One region of the Stenotrophomonas sp. 71799_Sma genome, then DNA from elsewhere that is predicted to be linked to it. Evidence: predicted binding sites of a transcription regulator. Region 1 holds the regulator's gene; the other holds the start of a gene.
What was found. The regulator FliA, encoded in region 1, starts transcription of late flagellar genes. The targets are predictions, from matches to a motif close to TAAAGTTTNNCNNNCNNNGGCCGATAA.
Positions count from the first base shown of each region.

Region 2: ACZK4Z_RS06465 (GGDEF domain-containing protein) is a predicted target of FliA. The motif match lies at 1,630-1,656, and genes of this name have one in related genera.

Region 1 is NZ_CM151202.1:2,173,138-2,187,499, forward strand. It holds gene ACZK4Z_RS10060 (response regulator) at 1-33, opposite strand, end outside; gene ACZK4Z_RS10065 (STAS domain-containing protein) at 30-338, opposite strand; gene ACZK4Z_RS10070 (chemotaxis protein CheW) at 626-1,828, opposite strand; gene ACZK4Z_RS10075 (ParA family protein) at 1,825-2,607, opposite strand; gene motD (flagellar motor protein MotD) at 2,612-3,628, opposite strand; gene ACZK4Z_RS10085 (flagellar motor protein) at 3,630-4,370, opposite strand; gene ACZK4Z_RS10090 (chemotaxis protein CheA) at 4,472-6,304, opposite strand; gene ACZK4Z_RS10095 (protein phosphatase CheZ) at 6,307-6,912, opposite strand; gene cheY (chemotaxis response regulator CheY) at 6,912-7,304, opposite strand; gene ACZK4Z_RS10105 (RNA polymerase sigma factor FliA) at 7,362-8,105, opposite strand; gene ACZK4Z_RS10110 (MinD/ParA family ATP-binding protein) at 8,102-8,989, opposite strand; gene flhF (flagellar biosynthesis GTPase FlhF) at 8,976-10,598, opposite strand; gene flhA (flagellar biosynthesis protein FlhA) at 10,744-12,804, opposite strand; gene flhB (flagellar biosynthesis protein FlhB) at 12,849-13,979, opposite strand; gene ACZK4Z_RS10130 (putative bifunctional diguanylate cyclase/phosphodiesterase) at 14,098-14,362, opposite strand, start outside.
Region 2 is NZ_CM151202.1:1,391,197-1,405,558, forward strand. It holds gene ACZK4Z_RS06460 (MFS transporter) at 1-86, shown strand, start outside; gene ACZK4Z_RS06465 (GGDEF domain-containing protein) at 182-1,597, opposite strand; gene ACZK4Z_RS06470 (TonB-dependent siderophore receptor) at 1,887-4,136, shown strand; gene ACZK4Z_RS06475 (cation diffusion facilitator family transporter) at 4,317-5,297, shown strand; gene nfi (deoxyribonuclease V) at 5,336-6,010, opposite strand; gene gpmA (2,3-diphosphoglycerate-dependent phosphoglycerate mutase) at 6,105-6,854, shown strand; gene ACZK4Z_RS06490 (M13 family metallopeptidase) at 7,063-9,156, shown strand; gene ACZK4Z_RS06495 (HD-GYP domain-containing protein) at 9,244-9,861, opposite strand; gene mfd (transcription-repair coupling factor) at 9,906-13,370, opposite strand; gene ACZK4Z_RS06505 (GNAT family N-acetyltransferase) at 13,520-14,065, opposite strand; gene ACZK4Z_RS06510 (23S rRNA (adenine(2030)-N(6))-methyltransferase RlmJ) at 14,161-14,362, opposite strand, start outside.

The DNA of each region.
Region 1 (14,362 bases):
CGAATCGTCCACCACCAAGATACGTGCGCTCATGCAGCGTTCTCCACAGATTTCAGGTTGTCATGGGTTACGTCCAGGCCCAGGGCCTGGGTGACGCCCAGCAGGCGCGCGGCGTCACGGAAGGTTGCAGTGCAACCGTGGAAGCCGGTGCCGAGGCCTGCCTCGCGGCGGGCCTGCACGAACGCACACAGCACCTGCACGGCGGCTGTGTGGATGCGGGCGACCTGGCTGGCATCCAGGGTCAGCTCGCCTGCCTGCGCCACCAGCGGGGCGAGGCGGTTCTTGAGCTCGGTGGTGCTCTCGATGCCGAGATCCCCACCCAGTTCGACAGTGCTCATCGTTGCTCCGGACAAACGGTTCCGTGATCCATAACGGCACCCCGGCGGGGTTCTTTAGGGGAATCGACGCGGTGCGTCGATGCGGTCGCTGTTGAAAAGGGGACGGAGGGGATTAAGTCGCAACTGGCTCGGCGCTTTGCGCCGATGCGGTGCCTGTCGGGGACGCAAGGCGTTGATCCGTTGGATCAACACCTTACGTCCCCACTGCGTGGTCGCCGTTGCCGAGGGTGGCTGCGGAAGAGCCTGGTCGATTGCGACTTAATCCCCTCCGTCCCCTTTTTTTCCGCTCAACTCAGCAACCGGGTGGCATCCAGCAGGATCATCGGGCGCTGGCTGACCCGGGCGACGCCACGGAACAGGTCGTTGGAGATCTGGCAGATGCGCGCGGTATCGGGCGGTTCGATCTGCGAATCGGTGAGGTTGGCGACATCTTCCACTGCCGACACGCGCAGGCCGATGGTCTCGCCGTCTTCCTCCAGCACCACGATGCGGGTCTGTGAGTCGTCTTCGGCGGCTGCGGCGCCCAGGTGCAGGCCGAGGTCCATCACCGGTACCACCTGGCCACGCAGGTTCATGATGCCCAGCATGGCCGGCGCAGTGCCGCGCAAGGGCAGCAGCGGCACTGGCAGCACCACTTCCTGCACTTTCAGCAGTTCCAGTGCATAGGCCTGGGTGCCGCAGCGCAGGCGCAGCCAGCGCGAGGTGCGCTCGCCGGCGCGTCGGTTCTGTGGATGCGGGCTGCTGGCGGGCCGATGTGCCTGTGCCTGCAGCTCCTGCCAGCTGCTCGGGCGGTTGCCTGCTGGCGCGTCCACGGCCACGCGCGGGGGCGGCGCGGCATCGGTGCGTGCAACTGGAGCGGGTGCTGCGACCACGGCCGCTGGTGGCGCAGGAACGTCCTCGCCGCCGGCTGCGGCCTCGAACGCGGCCTCCAGGCCGGGGCTGTCGGTGTGGGCGAGTCGATGGCTGTCGGCCGGATCGGTCTCGTAGATCACTTCGTCCGGCAGGTCGTCCCATGTAGGTTCCGGGCCGGACTTGGCGGTGGCGGGAGCAGTGGCCGTTTCGTGGATCACCTCGTCAGGCAGGTCATCCCAGGTCGGTTCGCGCGCGGGGGCGGCGACAGGCATTGCGGCGGCCTCGAAGGCGGCCTCCAGTGCTGCGTCGTCCTCTGCCGCGGCAGCAGCAACAGTCTCCGTTTCGTAGATCACTTCGGCGGGCAGATCGTCCCAAGTGGGCTCGCGCTCAGCCGTTGCGGCCGCCTCGAAGGCGGCTTCGAGTGCGGCGTTGTCGACGGCAGGCGCAGCGGCGACGGTCTCGGTTTCGTAGATCACCTCGGCCGGCAGGTCATCCCAGGTCGGCTCGCGTTCGGCGTCGGCTGCAATTGCTGGGCACGCTTCGTCGCTCGCCGGCGGCGGTGCAGCCGGTGGTGCCACGGCGATCGCTTCGCCCAGCAGTTCGTCCAGGTAGTCGTCCAGTACACCGGTGCTGTTCATGCGGCCTGCTCCAGGGCACGGGCGTCCTCGCCGAGGATCCAGTTCAGCGCGCGGCGATAGGCGGCCAGGCCGCGGCCCGGGTAATCCTCACCAACGCTCGGCAGGGTCAGGCCGGCGGCGTTGCTGATGCGGGTGTCGATCGGAATCGCGTCTTCCCACACACGGGTGCCGTGACGATCCTGCATCGTGCGCAGCGACTCGTTGCCGGCGCGGGTGCGGCGATCGAACAGGGTCGGCAGGATCGAGATCGGCAACGGGCGGCGGCGCGAACGTTCGACCATCTCGCCGGTGCGGACCATGCCATCCAGGCCATGCAGGGCCAGCGGCTCGGCCTGGGTGGGGATGATCAGGCGATCGGCTGCGGCCAGCGCATTGATCATCAACAGGCCGAGGGTGGGCGCGCAGTCCAGCAGGATGTAGTCGTGCTGGCCCTGGTGGCGCGCAAGCGCATTCTGCAGCGCCAGGCCAAGGCCAGGCTGGTTGGCGCTGCGGCGTTCCAGCGTGGCCAGCGCGGACTGTGCGCAGACATAGTCCAGGCCATGGATGCTGCTGGCATGGCACAGGCTGGAAAGATCGGCGGGCGGGGCGCCGAACAGCTCCAGCACGCCAGCCGGCGGCGGGTCTACCGGTACGCCGAACGCGCGGCTGAGCGAGGCATGCGGATCGAGGTCGATCAGCAGCACGCGATGGCCAAGTGCGGCCAGTCCGCGGCCGAGGGCGAGGGTGGTGGTGGTCTTGCCGACTCCGCCCTTCTGGTTGGCGACTGCCCAGATGCGCATCGGATTACTCCTTCATTGCCGGGGGAACGGCGGCGCCGACGCGGCTGCCAGCCGGCACCGGCGGCAACTTCACCGGTGCGATGGGGGAGGTGGGGGCGGTAGCCGGAGTTGCCGCGGCTTGTTCGGTATCGGTGTTCCGGGTGGCGCCGGTGGCTGCGTTCAGGCGCTGGCCGAGCGGGTCCACCGAGTGCGAGGTGTCGGCCAGGATGATGACCATCACCCGGCGGTTGCGGTTGCGGCCCTGCGCGCTGTCGTTCTCTTCGCGCGGGCGGAACTGGCCGTAGCCGACCATCGCCAGCCGCGACGGCTGCACGCCCTGGTCGGCGAACAGGTGCACCACGCTGGCCGCGCGCCCGGCCGACAGTTCCCAGTTCGACGGGAAGGTGGCGGTGGCGATCGGTACGTTGTCGGTGTGGCCTTCCACGCGCACGCTGTTGGGTACGTCGCGCAGGACCTCGGCCAGGCTGGCCAGGGTCTGCCGCGCATGCACGTCCAGCGCCGCCGAGCCGGTGGGGAACAGGATGTCGCTGTTGATCTCGACTTCGATCCACAGCTCGGTGCGGCGCACGCTGATCATGCCGCGGTCGATCAGCGGCGCCAGTGCGGCGGTCAGGCGGTCGGCGATGCTGTTGAGCTGGCGCTCGGCGCGCGCGATCTGCTCCTGGTTGTGCACCGAAACAGGCATACGCATCTGCGAGGCCATCGACGGCAGCAGGGTCGGGTCGTGCGACGGCGCAGGCGCCGAGGGCCCGATCTTGGTGCCGGACTTGATCACCGAGGGGCTGTCCCAGCCGCCACCCTGCACCTGCTTGTTGCCGACCTGTACCGGATTGATCGTGCGCGGCGCGCCCCCGAAGGCATCGGTCAGCGCGTCGGCCATGATCCGGTACTTGCCTTCGTTCACCGAGGAAATCGCGTACATGACCACGAAGAAGGCGAGCAGCAGCGTCATCAGGTCGGCATAGGGGATCGCCCATGCTTCGTGGTTGGCGTGCTCTTCGTGGTGCTTGCGGCGGGCCATGTCAGTGCAGGAAGCCGGAGAGGTTGGTTTCGATGTTGCGCGGGTTTTCGCCCTGGGCGATCGAGATCAGGCCTTCAATGACCATTTCGCGGTCGCGGGTGTTGTGCGAGATCACACTCTTGAGCTTGGCGGCCACCGGCAGGAACAGCAGGTTGGCCGAGGCGATGCCGTAGATGGTGGCGGTGAACGCTGCGGCGATGCCGTGGCCGAGCTTGCTCGGGTCGGCCAGGTTCTTCATCACCGCGATCAGGCCAAGCACGGCACCGATGATGCCCAGCGTCGGTGCATAGATGCCCATCGCTTCGAAGACCTTGGCACCGGCCTGGTCCTGGTGTTCCTGGCTGCCCAGTTCGATTTCCAGCATGTGCCGCATCGATTCGGGTTCGACGCCGTCCACCAGCAGCTGCAGGCCCTTGCGCAGGAACGGGTCCTGCTGTGCTTCCACCTGCGATTCCAGGCCCAGCAGGCCCTGGCGGCGGGCGATGTTGCTCCACTCGACGATCTGCTGGATCAGTTCGCGGCGATCGCTGTGCGGCGGGCGCACGACCCAGCGCACGATCTTGAAGGCATGCTTGAACACCGCCGGCGAGGTGTGCAGCAGGATCGCGGCGACGGTGCCGACGATGACGATCACGAACGCCGCAGGCGACCACAACGACGCCAGGCCGGCGCCCTTGAGGATGCTGCCGCCGACCAGCGAGGCCAGGGCGAGAAAGAGTCCAATGAGGCTGAGTCTATCCATGGTTCCGGTATCGGCGTGTATGAATGGGACTTGAGACACCGGTAGATCGCGTACAGACGGTGGTCACAGTTTTCGGGGCGCCGGGCATGGCCCGGTGGGGTTCATCGCAGCCCGTCCACGTCCAGGATCAGCGCCATGCGACCATCGCCGATCAAGGTTGCACCGGCATAACCGCGCAGGCCGCGCAGCGCTTTCGGCAGCGGCTTGATGACCACTTCCTCACGCCCGCGTACCTGGTCCACGACCAGCCCGAAGCGCGCTTCGCCAGCCTGCAGCACCACGATGGTCAGCAGCGGCGAGGCGGCCGGCGTCACATCCAGCCACTGGCGCAGATCGACCAGCGGCAGCGTGTGCGAGCGGCGGTCGAGCACGGCACGGCCATCGAACCAGCCCAGCGAGGTGCGCGGCGCGTGCAGCACTTCCATCACGCGGGCCAGCGGCAGCGCATAGACGTCCTCGCCGGCCTGCACCAGCAGGGTCGGCAGGATCGCCAGGGTCAGCGGCACGCGGATCAGGAAGCGGCTGCCACGGCCCAGTTCCGACTGGATCTGGATCTGGCCGCTCAGTTCGCGGATGCGTGACTGCACCACGTCCATGCCGACGCCACGACCGGAGATGTCGGTGACCTGCTGCTTGGTCGAGAAGCCGGGCAGGAACACCAGGTGCAGGCACTCCTCGCTGCTCAGGCGCGCGGCGGCTTCCGGATCGATCAGGCCCTTCTCGCGCGCCTTGGCACGCAGCTTTTCCGGGTCGATGCCGGCGCCATCGTCCTGCACCTCGATGCTGACGTAGTCGCCTTCCTGCTGTGCGGACAGGCGCACATGGCCCATCCGTGGCTTGCCCTGTGCCTCGCGCAGGTCGGGCATTTCCACGCCATGGTCGATGGCGTTGCGGACCAGGTGCACCAGCGGGTCGGCCAGCGCTTCGACCAGGTTGCGGTCGAGCTCGGTCTCGGCGCCGATCAGTTCCAGGTCCACTTCCTTCTTCAGCGAGCGGGCGACGTCGCGGGCAACCTTGGGGAAGCGCGAGAACACCTTGCCCACCGGCTGCATGCGGGTGCGCATCACCGCCGACTGCAGGCGGGCGGTGGCGATATCCAGAGTGGACACGGCCCGGTCCAGCTCTTCATCGCGCAGGCGTGCACGCAGGGTCTTGAGCCGATTGCGTGACAGCACCAGTTCGCCGATCAGGTTGACGATCGCGTCCAGGCGCTTGGTGTCCACGCGCACGGTATGTTCGGCCTCGGCCAGCGGCTTGGCGGCCGGCTTCGCCACCGGTGCCGGTGCGGCGACCGGGCGCGGCGCTGCGATCGGTGCCGGTGCCACCACGGCCGCAGGCTTGGCGCCGGGTGCCGCGCCACCGTGCAGCTGGTCGAGCAGGGCTTCGAACTCGTCTTCGCTGATCAGTCCGTCGTCGGCCTTCTTCGCTGGCGCGACCGCGGTCGGCGCGTTGCCACCATGCAGTTGGTCGAGCAGAGCCTCGAATTCGTCGTCGGTGATCAGGTCGCTGCCACCCGCGGTGGGTGCTGCTGCGGCGGCGGGTGCAGCCACGGCACCGCCGTGCACGTCGAACTGTGCGATCAGGTCCGGCGGCGCATAGCCCGGCTCGGTGCCGGAGGAAACCGCGTCCAGCATCGACTGCAGGTAGTCCAGCGATTGCTGGGCCGCGTCGAAGTGGTGGGCCTGCAGCACGGCCTGGCCGGCACGTGCGGCGCCCAGCGCCTCTTCAGCGGCATGGCACAGCTCGACCATGGCGGTGACGCCGAGGAAGCCGGCGCCGCCCTTGAGCGTGTGGTAGCCGCGGAACACCGCGTTGAGCTGGTCGCTGTCCTGCGGTGCCTGCTCCAGCGACACCAGCTGTTCGCCGAGGCGATCCAGGATCTCCTGCGCCTCGATGATGAAATCGGCAGTGATGTCGTCGGATACCGCGCTCATGCTTACAGCCCCAGATCCGACAACAGGTCGTCGGCGTCGTTCTGCGAGACCGCGTGGCGGTCCAGTCCCTTCAGTGCCGGCCCGGCCAGTTCCGGGTCGGTGCGATGCTGTTCCGGCGGCAGGCCGAGCGCGCCGAAGCCTTCGTGCACGCGGCGGACGATGCCGACCACGCGACGGATGATCTGCCCGGTCAGGTCCTGGTAGCTCTGGGTCAGGGCGATCTCGGTCAGGTTGTGGCGGATGCGCTCGAGCTGCGCGTCCTGGCCCGGCTGCAGGCCTTCGGCGCGCAGCTGTTCGGTCAGGCTGCGGCATTCCTCGGCCAGGTCCAGGGTGCGGTGCGTGGCCTGTTCTGTCATCGCCACCACGTGGTCCAGTCGCGCGCAGGCGTCGTCCAGTTCGCCGGCTTCGCTCGGCACGGTCGGCAGTTCGCCCAGCGCCTGCCCCAGCTCGCGGGCCAGCCGCGAGAGGCCGCTCATCATCGGCTGCGTGCGCAGCGCGACCAGCCCATCGATGCGCTGCCGCCAGGCGGCCTCGTCACCGGACTCGAGTGCGTCCAGGGCCTCCTGCAGGCGCAGGGCGAGGGCGTTCTTGTCGACCGTGGTATCCATCAGGCGCTGGCCGCCAGGCGTTCGAAGATCTTGCCGAGCTTCTCTTCCAGCGTCTGCGCGGTGAACGGCTTGATGATGTAGCCGTTCACGCCGCTCTGGGCGGCTTCGATGATCTGCTCGCGCTTGGCTTCTGCCGTGACCATCAGCACCGGCAGGGTCTTCAGCTTGGCATCGGCACGGATGGCCTTGAGCAGCTCGATGCCGGTCATCACCGGCATGTTCCAGTCGGTGACCACGAAATCGAACGGCTGGCTCTGCAGCAGCGACAGCGCGGCATGCCCGTCCTCGGCTTCGGCGGTATTGGTGAAGCCCAGATCGCCCAGCAGGTTCTTGACGATTCGACGCATGGTCGAGAAGTCGTCGACGATCAGGATGCGCATGTTCTTGTTCAAAGCAGAATTCCTTTGTTGTTCATTCCGGACGGCCGGGGGCAGCCGCCTCGGGGATGTTCATTCTTCGAGGCCTGCGTCGGCAGCCTCGAACAGCTTCAGCCGGCCACGCAGGCGCAGTACCGCCTGGCCGTGGATCTGGCAGACCCGCGACTCGCTCACGCCGAGCACCGCGCCGATCTCCTTCAGGTTCAGTTCCTGCTCGTAGTACAGCGAGAGCACCAGTTGTTCGCGCTCGGGCAGGTGGCCGATGGCCTTGCCCAGCTCGCGACCGAACTCACCGCGCTCCAGTACCTGCTGCGGGGTCGGCCCGCCCTGGGCGACGGTGTCCAGCTCGCCCTGGTCCTCGATGCGCGATTCCAGGCTCAGCACCTGGCCACGTGCAGCGTCTTCCATCAGCCGCAGGTACTCAGGCAGCGGCATCTCCATCGCGGCGGCCACTTCAGTGGCGCTGGCGGCACGGCCACTGCTCTGTTCCAGGCGGCGGATGGTGGCGGCGGCATCACGTGCACGGCGGTGCACCGAGCGCGGGACCCAGTCACCACGGCGGATCTCGTCGATCATCGAACCACGGATGCGGATCGAGGCGTAGGTCTCGAAAGAAGCACCCTGGTCGGCGTCATAGCTGCGCGAGGCTTCGATCAGGCCCATCATGCCGGCCTGGATCAGGTCGTCGACCTCGACGCTGGCCGGCAGGCGCGCGGCCAGGTGGTGGGCGATGCGCCGCACCAGGTCCGAATGCTGGGCGATGACTTCGTTTGCCGCCGAGCGCTGCACTTCCCTGTACTGGGCTGCGCCTTTCATGCCGTCACCCCACGCTGCTTGAGGATGCGTTCGAGGAAGAACTCGACGCCGCCACGCGGTTCGGTCGGCGCCTGCCAGCGCGCGGTACGGCGCGCGATCTCGGTGATCGCCAGCGCCGCCGGGCTGGACGGATAGGCCTTCACCACCGGCTGCTGGCGCTGCACCGACAGGCGCAGCCAGTCATCCTGCGGCACGCAGCCCAGGTAGTTCAGCGAGACATCGGCAAGGAACTTCTCGCAGACGCGGGTCAGCTTTTCGTACAGCACGCGGCCCTCGTTCGGGTCGCGCACCATGTTGGCCACCACCTGGATGCGGTCCACGCCGCGCTCGCGCGACAGCACCTTGATCAGTGCGTAGGCGTCGGTGATCGAGGCCGGCTCGTCACAGACCACCACCACGGTGTCCTGTGCGGCCTGGCAGAAGGTCAGCACGCCATCGGTGATGCCCGCGGCAGTGTCCACCACCATGATGTCCAGCTCGCGCTCCAGCTCGGAGAACACGTTGACCAGGCCAACGTGCTCAGCCGGGGCCAGCTCGGCCATGTGGCGGCGGCCGGATGCGGCCGGGACCACCAGTACGCCGTTCGGGCCTTCGACGATGACGTCGTCCAGCGAACAGCGCCCGGCGACCAGGTCGGCCAGGGTAAAGGTGGGGTTCAGGCCCAGGATCACGTCGATGTTGGCCAGGCCGAGGTCGGCGTCCAGCAGCAGCGTGCGCTTGCCCATGCCAGCCAGGGCCACGGCCAGGTTGGCCGACACATTCGTCTTGCCCACGCCGCCCTTGCCGCCAGTGACCGCAATGGTGCGCACAGGGCCGAGCGGCTCGCTGCGGGTGGCCGACAGCGGGAAGGTCTTGGTCAGCTTGGCGTACTCACGCGACGGCATGGTTCAACTCCGGGTTGCAGGGCATATCGGCCGCGCGGCGCAAATCTTCAAGGCGAAGTACAAGATTGGCTGCACTGGCCCGGTGCAGGTCCTCCGGGACGTCCTGGCCATCGGTCACCCAGGTGATCGGCAGGGCATGGTCCACGGCCACCGACAGGGCGTTGCCGAAGCGGCCGGTCTCGTCCAGCTTGCTCAGTACCAGGCCCTGCAGGTTGGCGGCGCCGAAGCGGCGGACCACCTCGTCCATGTCGCCGAAGCTGGTGTTGGCCGGCAGCACCAGCAGGGTGCGGACCTGGCGGGCGGCACGCAGCCACTGCAGCTGGGCGGCCAGGGCGCGGTCGCGCGGGCCCAGGCCGGCGGTGTCGATCAGCACCAGCTTGTAGTCCTTCAGGCGTTCCAGCAGCTGGTCCAGGTCGGTGCCGCTGTTGGCCTCGTGCACCGCGATGCCGAGCTGGCGGCCGTAGCCGTACAGCTGCTCGCGGGCACCGATGCGGGTGGTGTCGGTGGTGACCAGGGCCACGTCACGCGGCGCGTGCTTCTCGGCGAAGCGCGAGGCCAGCTTGGCGATGGTGGTGGTCTTGCCGGCGCCGGTCGGTCCGACCAGTGCGATCACACCACCTTCTTCCAGCGGGTCGACCGGGGCGATCGGCAGCTTGCGCGAAATCAGCCCCAGCATCAGGCCGCGGCCTCGATGGGCCTCGGTCTCCAGCGGGATCTGCATGGCCACGTCGCGGGCCAGGCCGGCATCGAAGCCATACTCGTCCATCAGGTCCAGCGCGGTGGCGCGCACCGGGCAGCCGCGCAGGCGCTCGTCGGTGAAGCGGTTCATCTCGCGCTCGATCACATGGCGCATGCCGGCCACTTCCTGGCGCAGCTGGCGGATCTCGGCGTCGTCCTGGGCCACCAGGGTCAGTGCCGGGGCTGGGGCCAGCACGGGGGCAGCGCCGGTTTCGTCGCTGGCTTCGACCGGTGCCGGTTCGCTGGCGACGATCCCGGGTTGCGCTTCGGTCACGGCAGCGGTAGGCAGCGGCGGCGGCTGCACGGCCGACGCCGCGCTTTCGTGATGCGTCTCGTGCGGCGGGTCGATCTGGAAGCGGGCGCGGTTGGCCGGTGCGGCGGTGCTGGGCGCCGGTGCGACGATGGCTTCGGCGAACGGAGCGAAGGGCTGATCCGGCAGCGCCGGTTCGTTGACGGCGGCGCGTGCCAGGGTGGCGGCGAAGCCGGTGCTGCCGCGGGTCGGCACGATCTCGTCGGCGCTGTCCAGGGTGCGGCCGGTGGCGCCGACCGCAGCGCGGGCGAGGGCAGCCACGGCCGAGGTGGTTGCGGCGACCGGTTCCGGTGCCGGGGTGTTGCTGCGGCGGCGGGTGACCGCGGCGATCACCGCGTCGGCGGCGGTGCGCGGCTTCGGCGCCGGCGGCGGAGCGATGTCACGACGCGAGGCTTCCAGTGCACGCTGCACGGCGCTCTCGTCGTAGTTGGCGGCGGCGACGATCTCGATGCCTTCCTCGATCCGGCGGTTGGACAGGATCACGGCGTCAGGACCATGTTCCTTGCGCACCAGGTTCATGGCCGAGCGCATGTCGGCGGCGACGAATCGTTTGATTTTCATGCTGTGGTCACGGGACGAAGACGGCGGGGTGGCGGTCGGAGAACTCGGGTGGTCGGTGGTCTGCACGGTGCGGGTTCCCCTTGGTATCTGTCTGTTGCGTTGGTTCGAAAGTGGTGTCTGTTTTCTGGCGCATCGGAGGGCGGCGTCAGCTGATCGTTCCGACCAGCTTCAGGCGCTTGTCCTCCGGCACCTCGCTGTAGGCCAGGACCGACAGCGACGGAACGCTGTGGCGGACCAGGCGGGCCAGCGCGGCACGCACCGGGCCAGGTACCAGCACGACCGCGGGCTCGTTGCGGGCTTCCTGCTTGCTGACACATTCGGCCAGGCTCTGGTGCAGTCGCTCAGCGAGTCCGGGTTCCAGCGCGGCGCCGTTGCCCTGCGTGGACTCCTGCAAGACACGTTCCAATTGTGGGTTGAGCGTGAACACCGGCAGCTCCGCCGACATTCCGGCGATCTCCTGCACGATGAAACGACCCAGCGCGGTGCGCACCGCGGCGGTCAGTACGGCCGGGTCCTGGCTGTTCGGAGCGTGTTCGACCAGTGCTTCGGCGATCTTGCGCAGCTGGCGGATCGGAATGCGCTCGATCAGCAGGTTCTGCAGCACGCGTACCACCGCCGACAGGGGCAGCGCCTTCGGCGTCAGATCTTCGACGAGCTTGGGCGCGCTCTTGGCCAGGTTGGCCAGCAGGTGCTGCACTTCCTCGTGGCCGAGCAGCTCGGGCGCGTGTTCGCGGATCAGGTGCGACAGATGGGTGGCGACCACGGTGGCCGGATCGACCACGGTGTAGCCCAGCGTTTCGGCCTGGGCACGCTGGTGCGGTTGGATCCAGGTCGCGTCCAGGCCGAACGCGGGGTCCTTGCCGGCGATGCCTTCCAGCGCGCCGAGCGCGCTGCCCGGGTCCAGTGCCAGCTCGCGGTCCGGATGGATCTCGGCGGTGGCCACCGGTACGCCGTGCACCAGCACGCGGTAGCCGTTGGCCGGCAGTTCCAGGTTGTCGCGGATGTGCACCGACGGGATCAGGAAGCCGACGTCCTGGGTCAGCTTGCGGCGCACGCCCTTGATGCGTGCCATCAGTTCGCCGCCCTGGCTGCTGTCCACCAGCGGAATCAGCCGGTAGCCGACCTCCAGGCCCAGCGGATCGACCGGGCGCAGTTCGTCCCAGCTCAGTTCGGCAGTCGGAGCCGGCGCGGCCGGGCGGCCGAGTGCGTTGAGCGCGGCAGCGTCATTGCCTGCGGCTGCCGGATCGGTGGCCGCGGCCTTGCCCTTGCGGTAGACCTTCCAGGCGATGAAGCCGAGGATCGCGGACAGTGTCAGGAAAGCGACGTTGGGCATGCCCGGCACCAGGCCGACCACGCCGATGATGCCGGCGGTGATCGCCAGCGCGCGGTACTGGCCGAACACCTGGCCGGTCATGGCCTGGGCCATGTCCTGCGAACGCGAGGCGCGGGTGACCAGCATGGCCACGGCGCTGGAGACCAGCAGCGCCGGCAGCTGCGCCACCAGGCCATCACCAATCGACAGCAGGGTGTAGGTGGCAGCGGCATCGCCGAACGGCATGCCATGCTGCAGCACGCCTACGGCCAGGCCGCCGAGCATGTTGATGAACAGGATCAGGATGCCGGCGATGGCATCGCCGCGGATGAACTTGCTGGCACCATCCATCGCGCCGTAGAAATCGGCTTCCTCGCGGACTTCCTCGCGGCGCAGCTTGGCTTCTTCACGCGTCAGCAAACCGGCGTTGAGGTCGGCGTCGATCGCCATCTGCTTGCCGGGCATCGCGTCGAGGATGAAGCGCGCGGTCACTTCCGAGACGCGGCCGGCGCCCTTGGTGATGACCACGAAGTTGATGATGGTCAGGATCGCGAACACCACGATGCCCACTGCGTAGTTGCCGCCGATTACGAATTCGCCGAACGCGGCGATGACCTTGCCCGCGGCGTCGTGGCCGTTCTGGCCGTTCAGCAGGATCACGCGGGTGGAGGCGACGTTCAGCGCCAGCCGCAGCATGGTGGTGATCAGCAGCACGATCGGGAAGATCGTGAAGTCCAGCGGGCGCTTCACGTAGACCACCGCCAGCAGCACCATCAGCGAGATGGCGATGTTGAAGGTGAACAGGGCGTCGAGCACCGGCGCGGCCAGCGGCACCACGACCATGGCCAGCAGGGCCAGCACGATCAGCGGTGCGCCAAGGCCCTGGCGGATCATTTCCAGCGCGCGGCGGGTGTTGAAACCGGTGGAGGGCTGGGCGCTCACGGGCGGCCTCCCTTGCCGAATTCATCCACCTGGATGTGCGGGGCGTCCGGCATCGGGCCAGTGCGCCAGGCGCGCAGCTGGTAGACGTAGGACAGGACCTGGGCGACGGCCGAATACAGTCTCACGGGGATTTCCTTTCCGAGTTGGCCTTCCCGATACAAGGCGCGTGCCAAAGGCGGGGCGGAGACGATCGCCACCTTGTTGCCGTCGGCCACTTCACGGATGCGCAGGGCGGTCTCATCCACACCCAGGGCGACCACTTTGGGGGCGTTCATGGCGCCGCCCTCGTACTTAAGGGCCACCGCGTAGTGGGTGGGGTTGACTACCACCACGTCGGCAGTGGGCACCGCCTCCATCATCCGGCGGTTGGCCATCTGCTGCTGCAGCTGGCGGATTCGGCCCTTTACCTCCGGGCTGCCCTCGCTTTCCTTCATTTCGCGACGCAGCTCTTCACGCGTCATCTTCAGCTTGCGCATCCAGTTCCAGCGCTGGTACGGGGCGTCGATGGCCGCCAGCACCAGCATCGCGCCGGCGGTGGCCAGCAGCAGGCGCAGGGTGAAGCCGAGACCGTCGGTGATGGCGGTCTCCAGCGGGTGGTGGATCAGCCCGCGCAGGGTGTCGAAGCCGGTCCACACCACCAGCCCGGCGGCAACGCCGACAAAAGCCACGCGCAACAACGACTTGGTGAACTCGGCGATGGCTTCCGGGCCATACAGGCGCTTGAGCCCGCTCATCGGGTTCATGCGGTTGAAGTCGGGCATCATCGCCTTCTGCGACCAGCGCAGGCCGCCCATCACCAGCGGGGCGACGAAGCTGGCCAGCAGGCAGACCAGCACCAGCGGCGCGATCACCAGCATGAACTGCAGCAGCAGGTCGCCGAAGTGGCCGAACAGTTCCTTCGGGTTCTGCCGCAGGCTCTGCTCTGGGCTGAGTGCATGCTTCATCCAGGCGCTTGCACCACGGCCGATCGAGCCGCTCATGGCCATCACCGCCAGCACGCCGGCGCCGAACACGGCGGCCGTTCCGAGCTCGCGCGAGCGCGGCAGGTTGCCCTGTTCACGGGCGTCGCGCAGGCGTTTTTCGGTAGGTTGTTCGGTCTTTTCGCCGGCGGATTCGTTCTCGGACATCACGGGCACTGCGGCAGGGGATGCCGGGGTGCGTGCAAGAAGTGTTCCGTGATGGGTTCATGTGCCAACCAAGGTTGGCATCTACCAGAGCAGGTGCAGGTGGGAGCGCAGCCTGGATTTACCCCGGCGGGTGCTGCGTCGGCGGGCTCTGCGCCAGTTCCACCCGAGGCCGCGGCAGGTCATGCAGCTGCATGAAGCGCGCCGCATCCACCGGACGGCCGAGCAGGTAGCCCTGCAGGTAATCGCAGCCCAGCCGCTCCAGGTAGGCGCGCTGCGCGGCGGTCTCCACGCCCTCGGCGACGATGTCCATGTCCAGCGCGTGGCCCAGCGCCACGATCGCCGAGACGATCACCACGTCCTCGGCGCTGTGCTCCAGGTCGCGT
Region 2 (14,362 bases), 780 kb from region 1:
TGGCGCTGCTCTGGTGGGCAGCGTGGTGGGTGGTGGCGGTGAAAGCAGCGGCCGGCGGCCGTATCGGTAGTGCCGGCTGTCAGTAGAGTCGACTGTCAGCCGATTGCTCTTCGCCCTGCGCGCGAAAAACCCCGCGGTGCGCGCGATAGTCGACCCGCGGTCGACTCTACCTGTCCTGCCGTCATCGCTGCAGTGCGCGCCGTCCCGGCGCTTCCTGCAGGTCCGCACTGGCCACCACCACGCGGTTGCGGCCGCTGCGCTTGGCCTCGTACATTGCCGCGTCGGCACGGGCCATCAGCCGCTCGTAGTCCGGATGACCGTCGTGGCCGGCCACGCCGATGCTGGCGGTCAGTGCCAGCACCTGGCCGTTGGCCAGTGCCACCGGCGACTGTGCGATCTGCCGCCGCAGGCTCTCGGCGATCACGGTCGCCTGCGATTCGCTGGCAGCCACCAGTACCACCACGAATTCTTCGCCGCCATAGCGGAACAGGTAGTCGCTGCCGCGCGTGAGCTGGCCGAGCAGGCCGGCGACGTGCTGCAACGCGCGGTCGCCGGCATCGTGGCCGTGGCCGTCGTTGATTGCCTTGAAGTGATCCAGGTCGAGCAGCAGCAGCGAGAATGGTGTGCGGTTGCGTGTGGCCAGCTCGATTTCCCGGCGCAGCACGGTGGGCAGGAAGCGACGGTTGAGCAGGTTGGTCAGCGCGTCGCTGCCGGCATCCAGTTCGCCGATGCGCTCGAACAGCAGTGTCATCAGGGTGCGGATGGCGGCCAGGTCCTCGCGGATGGCCGGCAGCACCGCCAGTCGCTGCGCCGGAGCATCGCCGCTCGCGCGCTGCAGGTGGCCATCAATGCGGGCCATCAACTGGCCCACCTGCTGCGTTTCGCTGCTTTCGCCGAAGCTGGGGATGCCCTTGTGGGTGAACCACAGGCCGAACTCCGAGGTAGCCAGGCTGGCGTTGTCGCTGGCCTGCACGTGGCCGGCCAACGCGTAGAGCAGGGCGTTTTCCCAGTCCAGCAGCAGTGCGCGCTGGCGCTCGCGTTCGGTACCGACGTTCTGTACCAGCGAGAACAGCCGGTAGGCGGCGTCGGCACGGGTGGAGCGCTCGCGCGCGTGGGTGTAGGCCAGGGTCATGCCTTCCATGGCGATATCCATGATCGCGCTGAGGCAGTCGATGGCGGCAAATGCGGTGTCGCTGTCCGGTGCATCGTCGCGCAGGCGCACGAACAGTTCGTGCTTGAGCACACGCGCACCGCGGGTAACCAGGTCGACCGGAATGCCGACGCGGGCGTGCACGTCGCCGATGATCCGCTGCGAGGCCACGGTGTTGGCGATGCCGCTGGCATCAGTGGTCAGCAGCTGCGCCAGCCAGCGCTGCATGGCCGGCTGCAGGCGCTGCTTGACCTGGTCGTGGGACAGGAAACGGCGCGCACGGGTGTCCTGCAGCAGTACTTCGTAAAAGCGCTGGGCCAGCGCGGGTGGGGCATCGGTAGCAGCGGCCGTGAGCAGCGCGGTGGCGGCAGGGCCGGCCTGCAGCAGACACTGCTGCCAGGCCTCGGCCAGCGGCTGGCTGGCATCGTCCAATTGGGGTGGTTCCACGTCGATCTCTGACTGCGTACGGCAAACCACGGGTATCGGCCGCGGCGGCATACGGTTGATGGCGGGTTAGCCGGCCAGTTTACGCGCGGTGCAGGGTTGCACGGTGCGCAAACCACATCGGCGCCGCTGCGGCAATGAGTGAACGCATTTGAGAATCAATCGCATTGATGGGAGAATGCGCGCACGGAACGGGCTGCAGGTGCCTGCTGCAGGACTGCTCCGCCTCCCCCTCGTCGTTGCCTCAAGCCCTTTGCCAGAGGCCCCGTAGCCCTGCCAGAAGGTCCTGATCATGTCCCCTGCCGTTGTCCTTTCGCCGCGCCCGCTGGCGCTTGCCGTTGCCGCCCTGCTGGCCGGCAGCGCCCTGACCGCCCACGCCGAAACCGACGCCACCGATATCGACACGGTGCACGTCACCGCCTCGCAGATCGCGCGCCAGGCCCTGGGTACCTCGACCATCACCGCAGAGGACATCGCCAGGCGCCCGCCGGCCAACGACATCGCCGAGCTGCTGCGCACCATGCCCGGCGTCAACCTGACCGGCAACAGTGCCTCGGGCCAGTACGGCAACAACCGCCAGATCGATCTGCGTGGCATGGGCCCGGAAAACACCCTGATCCTGGTCGACGGCAAGCGCATCGGTGCGCGTGATGCCGTGCGCATGGGCCGCAGCGGTGAGCGCAATACCCGCGGCGATACCAACTGGGTGCCGGCGGAAATGATCGAGCGCATCGAAGTGCTGCGTGGCCCTGCAGCGGCACGTTATGGCTCGGGTGCTTCCGGTGGCGTGGTCAACATCATCACCAAGCGCCCGACCGGCGACCTGACCGGCGCGGTCGACCTGTATGGCCTGGTGCCCGAGCACAGCGCCGAAGGCGGCAGCGAGCGCGTCGGCCTGCAGCTGAGCGGGCCGATGACCGACACCCTGTCGTTCCGCCTGTACGGCAATCTCAACAAGACCGACGCCGATTCGCTGGAACTCAATCGTGACTTCGCGACGAATCCGAACGCGGTGCCGCCGGCCGGTCGCGAGGGCGTCAAGAACCGCGATGTCAACGCGCTGCTGCGCTGGGACGTGACCGCCAACCAGGTGGTCGAATTCGAAGCCGGCACCAGTCGCCAGGGCAACATCTATGCTGGCGACCGCGCGGTCAGCACCACCGGTACCTCGACACCGATCGATCTGGGGGCGTTGGCCGAGCAGCAGGCCGAGACCAACCGCATGTACCGCAACACCGGCGCGATCACCCATCGCGGCCGCTGGGGTGATGTGACCTCGCGGGTAACGGCTGCAGTGGAGGCGGTGAACAACTCGCGCATCAACGAAGGCCTGGCCGGTGGCCCGGAGGGCAGCTTCAACGGCACCGACTGGTCGACCTCGCGCCTGCGCAACTACCAGCTGGACGGCGAAGTCAGTTTCCCGACCACGCTGGGTGGTGCCGAGAACATCTGGACGCTGGGCTTTGAATACCTGGACAGCCGCCTGACCGACCCGTACTCGATGAGCCAGTCCAGCAGCAGCGGCGGCGGCATCCCGGGGCTGTCGGCCGATCGCGCACGCGGCAAGTCCGACGCGCAGACCACCGCCGTGTTCGTGGAAGACAACATCTACCTGGGCGAGCGCTGGATCGTCACCCCGGGCCTGCGCTTCGACCACCACAGTCAGTTCGGCAACAACACCAGCCCCAGCCTCAACGCGCAGTTCCGCATCAACAGCGACTGGGTGGTGAAGGGCGGTATCGCCCGTGCATTCAAGGCGCCGAACCTGTACCAGTCGAATCCGGACTATCTGTATTACACCCGGGGCAATGGCTGCCCGAATGCACTGCCGAGCCTGGGCGCCGGCTGCTACATGCGCGGCAACTCGGACCTGAAGGCGGAAACCAGCCTGAACAAGGAACTGGGTATCGAGTGGGCACCGCAGAGCGGCTGGCAAGCGTCGTTGACCTACTTCCACAACGACTACAAGGACAAGATCCAGGCCGGGTACAACCAGATCGGGCTGACCGCCGACACCAAGGGCCGCATCTTCCGCTGGGAGAACGCACCCAAGGCGATCGTGCAGGGTCTGGAAGGCAACCTGGTGGTCCCGCTGCTGGGCGAGCAGGGCAACCGCCTGAAGTGGAGCAACAACTTCACCTACATGGTGGAGAACGAGAACAAGAGCACCGGCCAGCCGCTGTCGGTGATTCCGAAGTACACCGTCAACACGATGCTGGACTGGCAGGCCACCGACAAGTTGTCGCTGCTGCTGACCGGCACCTTCTACGGCAAGCAGAAGCCGGCCACCACCAACATCAACAATGATCCGCGCTGCACCGGCACCTGCGATCCGTCGATCGCGCTGCAGGACCGTGGTGCGTACAACATCTGGGGCGTGAGCGCGCGCTACAAGGTGACCGAGACGGTCAGCTTCGGTTTCGGCGTCAACAACCTGGCCGACAAGCGCCTGTTCCGCGAGGCCAACAGCAGCGATGCCGGCGCGGCGACCTACAACGAGCCGGGCCGCGCGTACTGGGCCAGCCTGCGCTTCGGGTTCTGACCGCAGGCGGACGTCGGTCCGCTGCGTTCGCCAGGCGTGGCCTGGCGTTGCCGGCCGCGCTCCGGTAGCACCGGGCCATGCCCGGTGAGGGACCGCGTGGCCTGCAATGTTATAAACACCGTGATAGTTTCCCAACGCCCTCCGGCGTAGCCTGCCTCCCATCGCAAAGGAGCTGTTGCCATGGGCCACGACCACGATCACCTGCCATCCGAGATCCGCCACGAGAAACCCTTGTGGTGGGCACTCGGCCTGACCTCCACCTTCCTCGTCGTCGAGGTGGTGGGCGCGTTCTGGACCAACAGCCTGGCACTGTTGTCCGATGCGGCGCACATGGCCACCGATGCGCTGGCGCTGATGATCGCACTGGTCGCGGTGCGGCTGAGCCGGCGCCCGCCGGACGCGCGCCGCACCTACGGCTATGCGCGCCTGGAAGCGCTGGGCGCGATGATCAACGGCGCGATGCTGTTCGTGGTTGCCGGCTATATCCTGTGGGAGGCCATTGGACGTTTCCGCGAGCCGCAGGAGATTGCCTCGTCGGGCATGCTGGTGATTGCCGCGGCGGGCCTGGTCATCAATCTGATCTCGATGCGCCTGCTGCAGGCCGGCAGCGGCGAGAGCCTCAACGTGAAGGGCGCCTACCTGGAAGTGTGGGCAGACATGCTCGGCTCGGTGGCCGTGATTGCTGGCGCGCTGTTGATCAAGTGGACCGGCTGGAAGCCGATCGACCCGATCCTGGCGGTGCTGATCGGCCTGTGGGTGTTGCCGCGCACCTATGTGCTGATGCGCGAGGCGATCAACGTGCTGCTGGAAGGCGTGCCCAAGGGCATGGACGTGGCCAAGGTGCGCGACAGCCTGTCCGGCCACGCTGCGGTACTGGACGTGCATGACCTGCATGTGTGGGCGCTGGCCTCCAGCACCCCGGCGCTGACCGCGCACATCGTGATGCGCGACGGCACCGATGCCGATGCGCTGCGTCGTGATCTGGGCGGGCGCCTGCACGATGACTTCGGCATCGAGCACGTGACACTGCAGATCGAAGCGGACCACTGCGGCGAAGCCTGTGGTGAGCCGGCGCCGGCCAAGGCCGGCGAGCACGAGGGCCATGAAGGCCATGACCACGGCGAGGACGCGCAGGGCCACCGCGGCCACGTGCATCGCTGAACGAGGATGGCGACCGCGCCGGGTGATGCCCGGTGCGGTCATTCGTCCCGTCGCGAGGCCAGCCGATCCGCCAGCCGGGTCGGTTCCGGCAGCCGGTACCCGCGCAGGGTGCGCTGTACCCAGTCCAGCGCGGTATCCGCACTGACCCGATGGCCACCGGCCACGAACAGCGGCTTGCAGCGAATCTTGCTGCGCAGCACCCAGCCCAACTGTTCATCGCCATCCAGCAGCGGCGTATGCGCACCGGCCTCGGCGCCCGGTTCGACGAACCTGCCCACCAGCTTCGACTTGGCCACGCCGATGCTCGGCAGGTCGGTGACCACGCCCAGATGCGCGGCCACGCCCAATCGTCGCGGGTGGCTGATGCCATGGCCATCGACGAACACCAGGTCCGGCGTATGCGGCAGCAGCGCCAGCGCGGCCAGCAGTGCCGGCAGCTCGCGGAAGCTGAGCAGTCCGGGGATATAGGGCATCACCGTGGGGATGCGCGCGATCTCCTGCGCCACGGGCTGCAGCGTCTCTGCGTCCAGCAGTACCGCCGCGGCGCGGGTGATGGCGCCATCGTCCTCGAAGCCGACATCCAGCCCGGCCAGCCAGCGCACGTTGCGTGGCAGGCGGTCCTGGCGCTCCACGCGGCCAGCCAGCTGGATCTGCTGCTTGCGTGCCGCGGCGACGCTGCCTTCCCAGCGCCCGGGGTCGATCACCGTATTCATTGGTCACAGCATCGCATGCGCGGTGCCACGGCCCGGTGAGCGGCGCCCGGGGCTACAATGGCGGCCTGCCTTTCCTCGCGTTGGAGACCCTGCAGTGACCCGTAAACTCGTACTGTTGCGCCATGGCCAGAGCCAGTGGAACCTGGACAACCGCTTCACCGGCTGGGTCGATGTCGACCTGACCGAGCAGGGGCGCCGGGAAGCGGCTGCCGCGGGTCGCCTGATGCGCGAGGAAGGCCTGCAGTTCGACGTTGCCCACACTTCCGTACTCAAGCGTGCCATCCACACCCTGCAGGGTGCACTGGCCGAGCTGGAACAGGACTGGCTGCCGGTGAACAAGTCCTGGCGCCTCAACGAACGCCATTACGGCGGCCTGCAGGGCCTGGACAAGGCCGAGACCGCCGCCAAGCACGGCGAGGACCAGGTCAAGGTGTGGCGTCGTTCGTACGATATCCCGCCGCCGGCGATGGACCTGGAAGATCCGGGCCACCCGATCCATGACCGCCGCTACGCTGGCCTGGACCGCAACGCACTGCCGGGCACCGAATCGCTGGCCACCACGCTGGACCGCGTGCTGCCGTACTGGCACGACGCCATCGCGCCGCAGCTGAAGGACGGCAAGACCGTGCTGGTCACCGCCCACGGCAATTCGCTGCGCGCGCTGTACAAGTACCTCAACAACGTCTCGCGCGAGGAAATCCTCGAGCTGAACATCCCGACCGGCATCCCGCTGCTGTTCGAACTGAACGACGACCTGACGGTGAAGTCGTTCCGCTACCTGGGCGACCCGGAAGCAGCGCGCAAGGCCGCTGAAGCCGTGGCCAACCAGGGCAAGGCGAAATAAAACAGAAGGCCGGCGCAAGCCGGCCTTCGCTTTTTGTAGAGTCGAGCCATGCTCGACTGCTGTTGGCCTCTTGCCGCAAGGACAATAAACCCGGAACGGAGAGCAGTCGAGCATGGCTCGACTCTACATAAGCGCGTCCTGTGACCTTTGGCCGGTCCCACCGCAGGCCTCCCCGGCTACCCTGTGAAATTACCCGCAGGAGAGCCTCATGAACGTCCGCAACCTGGTCCCGCTGGGCCTGACCATCGCCATCGCTGCCTCACTGGCGGCCTGTGGCAAGAATGAAACCGCGCCGGCGGCCAGCGCCGACGCCAAGCCGGCCTTCGACCTGTCGCAGATCAAGACGCCGCTGATCTCGCTCAACAGCGCCGACCTGGATCCGGCCATTTCGGCCTGTACCGACCTCAATGGCTTCGTCAACAGCAAGTGGCTGAAGGCCAACCCGGTGCCGGGCGACCAGACCACCTGGGGCAGCTTCGAGATCCTGCGCGAGCGTTCGCTGGAAGTGCAGCACACGCTGGTGCAGCAGGCCGCCGCCAGCCAGGCCAAGGCCGGCTCGGTGGAAGCCAAGATCGGTGACATCTGGAAGACCGGTAACGACGAGGCCAAGATTGAAGCCGCCGGCCTGGCGCCGCTGCAGCCGCAGCTGGACAAGATCACCGCGCTGAACGACACCGCCGCCATCACCCAGTACCTGCGCGACAGCCAGGCCGAGGGCAAGGGCGTGCTGTTCTCGCTGTTCGCCAATGCCGACTACAAGGATTCGGCCAACGTCATCGCCTACGTCGGCCAGGGCGGCCTGGGCCTGCCGGAGAAGGGCTACTACTTCGACGATGCGCAGGCCAAGATCCGCGATGCCTACGTGGCCTACATCGCACAGGTGCTGACCCTGTCCGGCGTGGACGCGGCACGGGCCGCCGAGCAGGCCAAGGCCGTGATGGCCTTTGAAACCCGCCTGGCCAAGGCCTCGATGTCGCGCATCGAAATGCGTGACCCGGCCAAGCGCTACAACCCGCTCAGCGCCGCCGACGCCGACAAGCTGACCCCGAACTTCAGCTGGACCGCGCTGTTCGACACCCTGAAGGTGCCGGCCGCGCAGAAGTTCTCGCTGGCCCAGCCGGGCTTCTTCAGTGAAATGGACAAGATGCTGGCCGATACCATGCCCAGCACCTGGCAGGCCTACCTGCGCTTCCACACCATCGACGACGCCTCGCCGTACCTGAGCAGCCAGTTCGAGAAGGCCAACTTCGATTTCTACGGCACCACCCTGCGTGGCCAGAAGGAAATGCAGCCGCGCTGGAAGCGTGTGCTGGAGTCGGTCAACGGTGGCATGGGCGAAGCCCTGGGCCAGCTGTACGTCGACGCCGTGTTCCCAGCCGAATCCAAGGTGGCCATGCAGCACCTGGTGGAAAACCTGTCGCAGGCGCTGAAGGCGCGCCTGGAGCAGCTGCCGTGGATGGGCGAAGAAACCAAGAAGAAGGCCCTGGAGAAGTGGGCCAGCTTCACCCCGAAGATCGGTTACCCGGACAAGTGGCGTGACTGGGCGGGCCTGCAGACCAACGGCGACAGCTACCTGGGCAACATGCAGGCGGCGCGTGCGTTCAATTACCGCTACATGCTGGACAAGATCGGCAAGCCGGTGGACAAGACCGAGTGGGGCATGACCCCGCAGACCGTCAATGCCTACTACAACGCCACCAAGAACGAGATCGTGTTCCCGGCGGCGATCCTGCAGGCACCGTTCTTCGACGCCAAGGCCGATCCGGCGCTGAACTACGGCGGCATCGGTGCGGTCATCGGCCACGAGATGATGCACGGCTACGACGACTCGGGCAGCCAGTTCGCTGCCAACGGCAACTTCGACAACTGGTGGACCGACGCCGACCGCAAGGCCTTCACCGAACGTACCGACCAGCTGGTCGCGCAGTTCGATGGCTATGAATCGGTGCCGGGCGTGTTCGTGAAGGGCAAGCTGACCCTGGGCGAGAACATCGGCGACCTGGGCGGCTTGACCGTGGCCTACGACGCGTTGCAGATGGCGCTGAAGGAAGATCCGAAGGCGAATGTCGAAGTCGATGGTCACAGCCAGGACCAGCGCTTCTTCATGAACTGGGCTACCGTGTGGCGCCGCAACTTCACCGACGGTGAGCTGCGCGTCCGCCTGAACACCGACCCGCACGCGCCGGCCAACTTCCGTGCCAACGGCGCGCCGTCGAACATGCCGTCGTATGCCGCTGCGTTCCAGTGCAAGGCCGGCGACGCGATGGTGCGTGCCGACGACAAGCGCGTGGTGATCTGGTAACCGATCGCAGGTGATGCGTGATGCAGAAGGCCCGGCGAACGCCGGGCCTTTTGTTTGTCTGATCGGTAGCGCCGGGCCATGCCCGTCTCAGGCCAGCGCCGGCTCCTGCGCCAGCATGCGATGGAAGCGCTGCAGCACGTAGGGATCGATCAGGCCGCCGGATTGCTCGTCAATGATCCGCAGCACCTTTTCGTGCTCCATCGCGGTGCGGTAGGGACGCACGCTGGTCATCGCGTCGTAGGCATCGGCGATGGTGACGATGCGTGCACCGAGTGGAATGTCTTCGCCGCGCAGGCCATCGGGATAGCCACTGCCATCGAAGGCCTCGTGATGGGTGCGGATCAGCCGTGCCACCGGTACGGCATCGCTGCGGCCGGTGGCCATGAAAATGTGCTCGCCACGCACCGGATGCTCGCGCATGATCGCGCGCTCCTCGTCGGTATGCCGGCGTGGGGCCAGCAGCACATCGTCGGGAATGCCGATCTTGCCGATGTCGTGGAAACGGGCGGCCAGGCCGATCTGCGCGCAGGCTTCATCGTCGAGATCGCAGCGTGCGGCCAGGCGCTGCGCGAGCAGTCCGACGCGATCGCAGTGGTGGCGGGTGTAGGCGTCGCGCATCTGCAGCGACATCGAGAGGGCATCGATCAGGCAGGCCTGCGCGTGCAGCAGGTCGGGGGCGGGTACGGCGTCAGGAAACATGGTCATCCGCCCGCACCGGGTGGGGACCGGTGCGGGGTATTCGGGGGCGATCAACCCGGGGCGAGGGTGGTCAGAAGGGCGCGGGCCGCATTGAAGCGGTCTTCCGGCAACGGCAGCGGGTGCTTGATGCGCAGCTTGTCAGGCCCTTCCATGGCGTAGAGATTGGGTTGTTTCTGGATCAGCTGGAACACCGCCATCGGATCGATGTTCGGCTTGGACTCGAACACGATGCGGCCACCGTTCTCGCCCAGGTCCAGCTTGCGGATGCCCAGCGTATTGGCCTTCAGCTTCAGCTCGGCGATGGCGAACAGGTGCTTGGCCGCATCCGGCAGCAGGCCGAAGCGGTCGATCATCTCCACCTGCAGTTCGCGCAGCGCATCACTGTCGCGCGCGCTGGAAATGCGCTTGTACAGGGTCAGGCGGGTGTGCACGTCCGGCAGGTAGTCTTCCGGAATCAGCGCCGGCACATGCAGCTCGACCTCGGCACCGCGCACTTCCTCGCCGGCATCCAGGTCGGGCAGTTTGCCCTGCTTGATGCTGCGCACCGCGCGCTCCAGCAGCTCGGTGTAGAGGCTGAAGCCGACCTCGGCCATCTGCCCGCTCTGGTCCTCGCCCAGCAGTTCACCGGCACCGCGGATTTCCAGATCGTGCGTGGCCAGGGTGAAGCCGGCACCGAGCTCGTCCATCGACGCGATCGCTTCCAGGCGCTTTTCCGCATCCGGGGTGATCGAGCGGCGGTCGGGCGCCACCAGGTAGGCGTAGGCGCGGTGGTGCGAACGACCGACGCGGCCACGCAGCTGGTGCAGCTGGGCCAGGCCGAAGCGGTCGGCGCGGTTGATGATGATGGTGTTGGCGTTGGGGATGTCGATGCCCGATTCGATGATCGTGGTCGACAGCAGTACGTTGAAGCGCTGCTTCTGGAAATCAAGCATCACCTTTTCCAGCTCGCGCTCGGGCATCTGCCCGTGGGCGATGCCGATGCGCGCCTCCGGCACCAGCTCGGACAGCTCGCGCTGCATGCGGCCGATGCTTTCCACGTCGTTGTGCAGGAAGTACAGCTGGCCACCACGCGCCAGCTCGCGCTGGAAGGCTTCGCGCAGCAGCGCATTGTCCCACTGGGTGATGAAGGTCTGCACCGCCAGCCGGTTCGGCGGCGGCGTGGCGATGATCGACAGGTCGCGCAGGCCGGCCATGGCCATGTTCAGCGTGCGCGGAATCGGCGTGGCGGTCAGTGTGAGCAGGTGCACGTTGGCGCGCAGCGCCTTCAGTGCTTCCTTCTGGCGTACGCCGAAACGCTGCTCCTCGTCGACGATGACCATGCCCAGGTCCTTGAACTTCACGTCCGGCTGCAGCAGGCGATGGGTACCGACGATGACGTCGATGGTGCCGGCGGCGACCTTTTCCAGCTCGGCCTTGATTTCCTTGGTGGTCTTGAAGCGCGACAGCACCTCGACCTTCAGCGGGTAATCGGCGAAACGGTCGCGGAAGTTGCGGTAATGCTGTTCGGCCAGCAGCGTGGTCGGCACCAGCACGGCCACCTGCTTGCCGGCACTGGCGGCGGCGAATGCCGCACGCACCGCCACCTCGGTCTTGCCGAAGCCTACGTCGCCGCAGACCACGCGGTCCATCGGCTGGCTGCTGGCCAGGTCGCGCAGGGTGGCGTCGATCGCGGCCAGCTGGTCCGGGGTTTCCTCGAACGGGAAACCGGCCGCGAACGGTTCGTACATCGCGCGGTCTACCTGCAGCGCCAGGCCAGCACGGGCCTGGCGGCGGGCCTGGATCTCCAGCAGCTCTGCAGCCACGTCGCGCACCTTCTCGGCGGCCTTGCGCTTGGCCTTGCTCCACTGTTCGCCGCCCAGCGAATGCAGCGGCGCGGTTTCCGCCGAAGCACCGGAGTAGCGGCTGATCAGGTGCAGCTGGGCGACCGGCACATACAGGCGGTCGCCCTTGGCGTATTCGATTTCCAGGAACTCGCCGGGCATGCCGCCGACGTCCATCGCAATCAGGCCGCGGTAGCGGCCGACGCCATGATCCTCGTGCACGATCGGCGCACCCTCGGTCAGTTCACCGAGGTCGCGGATGATCGCTTCCGGCTCGCGGCCGGCACGGCGCGTGCGGCGGGTGCTGCCGGCGCGCTCGGGGAACAGCTGGCGCTCGGTCAGCACCGCGATGCGCGGATCGTCCAGTGCGAAGCCATCCTCCAGCGGCGCCACCGCGATCGCGAAGCGCGCATCGTCGGCGAGGAAGCTGGGCAAGTCGGCCACCACCGGCGGCTTCAGCTCGGCGGCCTGCAACACTTCCAGCAGCGCCTCGCGACGCCCGGGCGAATCGGCGGCAATCAGCACCCGGCCCGGATAATGGCCGAGGAAGGATTTCAGCGCGTCGCCAGTGGGGGCCTCGCGCGCGGCCACCGGCAGCGGCGGCAGCGGCTGGTCGCCCAACGCATGGGCATCGGCGATGCGCGCGTGGTCAGCCGACCACACTTCGATGCGCGGGGCATCGTTCAGACGCTCGCGCAGTAGTTCCGGCGACAGATACAGCGCCGACGGCGGCAGCAGCGGCCGTTCCACATCGTGGCGGCGCTGCTCGTAACGCTCGCCGGTCTGCGCCCAGAACGCCTCGGCGGCTTCGCCGGCACCGGCGCAGACCACCGGCAGGCTGCCGTCGGGCAGGTAGTCGAACAGGGTCGCGGTGCGTTCGAAGAACAGCGGCAGGTAGTACTCGACGCCGGCCGGGGCCAGCCCGGACTTCAGATCCTGGTACAGCGCGCTGCGCCGGGTATCGACATCGAAGCGTTCGCGCAGCGTGGCCAGCACGCGGGCGATGCTGGCTTCGTCCATCGGTACTTCGCGGCCCGGCAGCATGTGCACCGCCTCGACCTTGTCGAGCGAGCGCTGGCTTTCCGGGTCGAAGGCACGGATCGAGTCGATGTCCTCGTCCAGCAGCTCCACCCGCAGCGGCTCGTCGGCGCCCATCGGGAACACATCGAGCAGGCCGCCGCGCACGGCGAAGTCACCCGGGTCCATCACCTGCGGCACGTTGCGGTAACCAGCACTTTCCAGGCGACGCTTCTCGGCTTCCAGATCCAGGCGCTGGCCGACCTTCAGGTCGAAGCTGCCACCGATCACGTAGCTGCGCGGGGCCAGCTGCTGCAGCAGGGTCTGCACCGGCACGATCACCAGGCCGCGCTTCAGCGTGGGCAGGCGGTGCAGGGCGGACAGGCGCTGCGAAATGATGTCCGGATGCGGGCTGAAGCGGTCGTAGGGCAGGGTTTCCCAGTCCGGGAAGGCCACCACCGGCAGGGCCGGATCGCCGCCGAGCAGGGTCTGCAGGTCGGCTTCAAGCTGGTTGGCTCCGTGGTTGTCACGGGCGATCACCAGCAGCGGGGCGTCGTGCGCACGCGCGGCCTGGGCCAGATACCAGGCCAGGGCGGTCGGCGATGCGGGGGCGCGCCACCAGGCGCGGAGCTGGCCGGCGCGCGGCAGCGGCGGGGCGGGGTATGAGGTACGCGACATGGACCCCGGATTTTAGCAGAAGCCCGATCGAAGCCCGGCGAGTCGTGCCGGCCGTTGGCCGGCCGCCTCATGTGCGGTTGGGGGAACGCAATGCCGGCCAGCGGCCGGCACTACCGGAATGACGCGCCGGGCGATGCCCGGCGCATCCATCAGTTGTCCAGCTCCAGCACCATCCGCACCAGGCCTTCGGCACCGGTCGGGTGCGGGACCGGCTTGAAGCCCAGCGAGGCGGCCAGCTGCTTCATCGGCTCGTTCTCGGCGGCAACGTCGCCGTAAAGACGGTCCAGGTACTTGCCGCGGCCCCACTTCACCAGCTTGCGCATCAGCTGCCGGCCGAGGCCCTGGCCAATGAGGAAGCGGCTGATCAGGATCGCGTACTCGGCTTCACGGGTACCGGGGATGATCGAGGCCCGGGCGACCGCGCCGACCACCGCTTCGCCAGCGGGCAGGGATTCGGCTGCGACCAGGGTGATCTCGGTCTTGGGATTCGGGTGGGTCAGGCGCTGGGTGGTTTCCGGCGACAGCTCGGTCACCGCCTGCAGGAAACGATCACGGATTTCTTCCGGCCCGAACAGGCTGAACGCCGCTTGCAGCGGCGCGCCATCTTCCGGGCGGATGGGGCGGATCAGCAGCTCGTGGCCGCTGGGAGCCTTGAAGATCTCATGCCAGGGCGGCATGCGGTTGCGAGTGGCCATACCGGGTGATTCCTTGGTGGTCCATCGATTGTGGCATCACCGGGGCTGCATTCCGTGAACGAAAGGCTCACAGCGGTACAGCCTCGTGAAGGCCGTTATTCGGGGGCTTTGAGCCAATCCAGGCGGGTGCTGGCACCGGGTTCACCCAGGTGCTGGCGCAGCGCCGGCAGGGCCGGGCCGACCACCCGGTCGAACTGCCAGGGCGGGTTGAGCAGCAGCATGCCGCTGCCGTTGAGGCGCAGCGGCGAGTCGTCCGGCCGCACCAGGAACTCGATCGTCATCGCCGATTTCACCGGC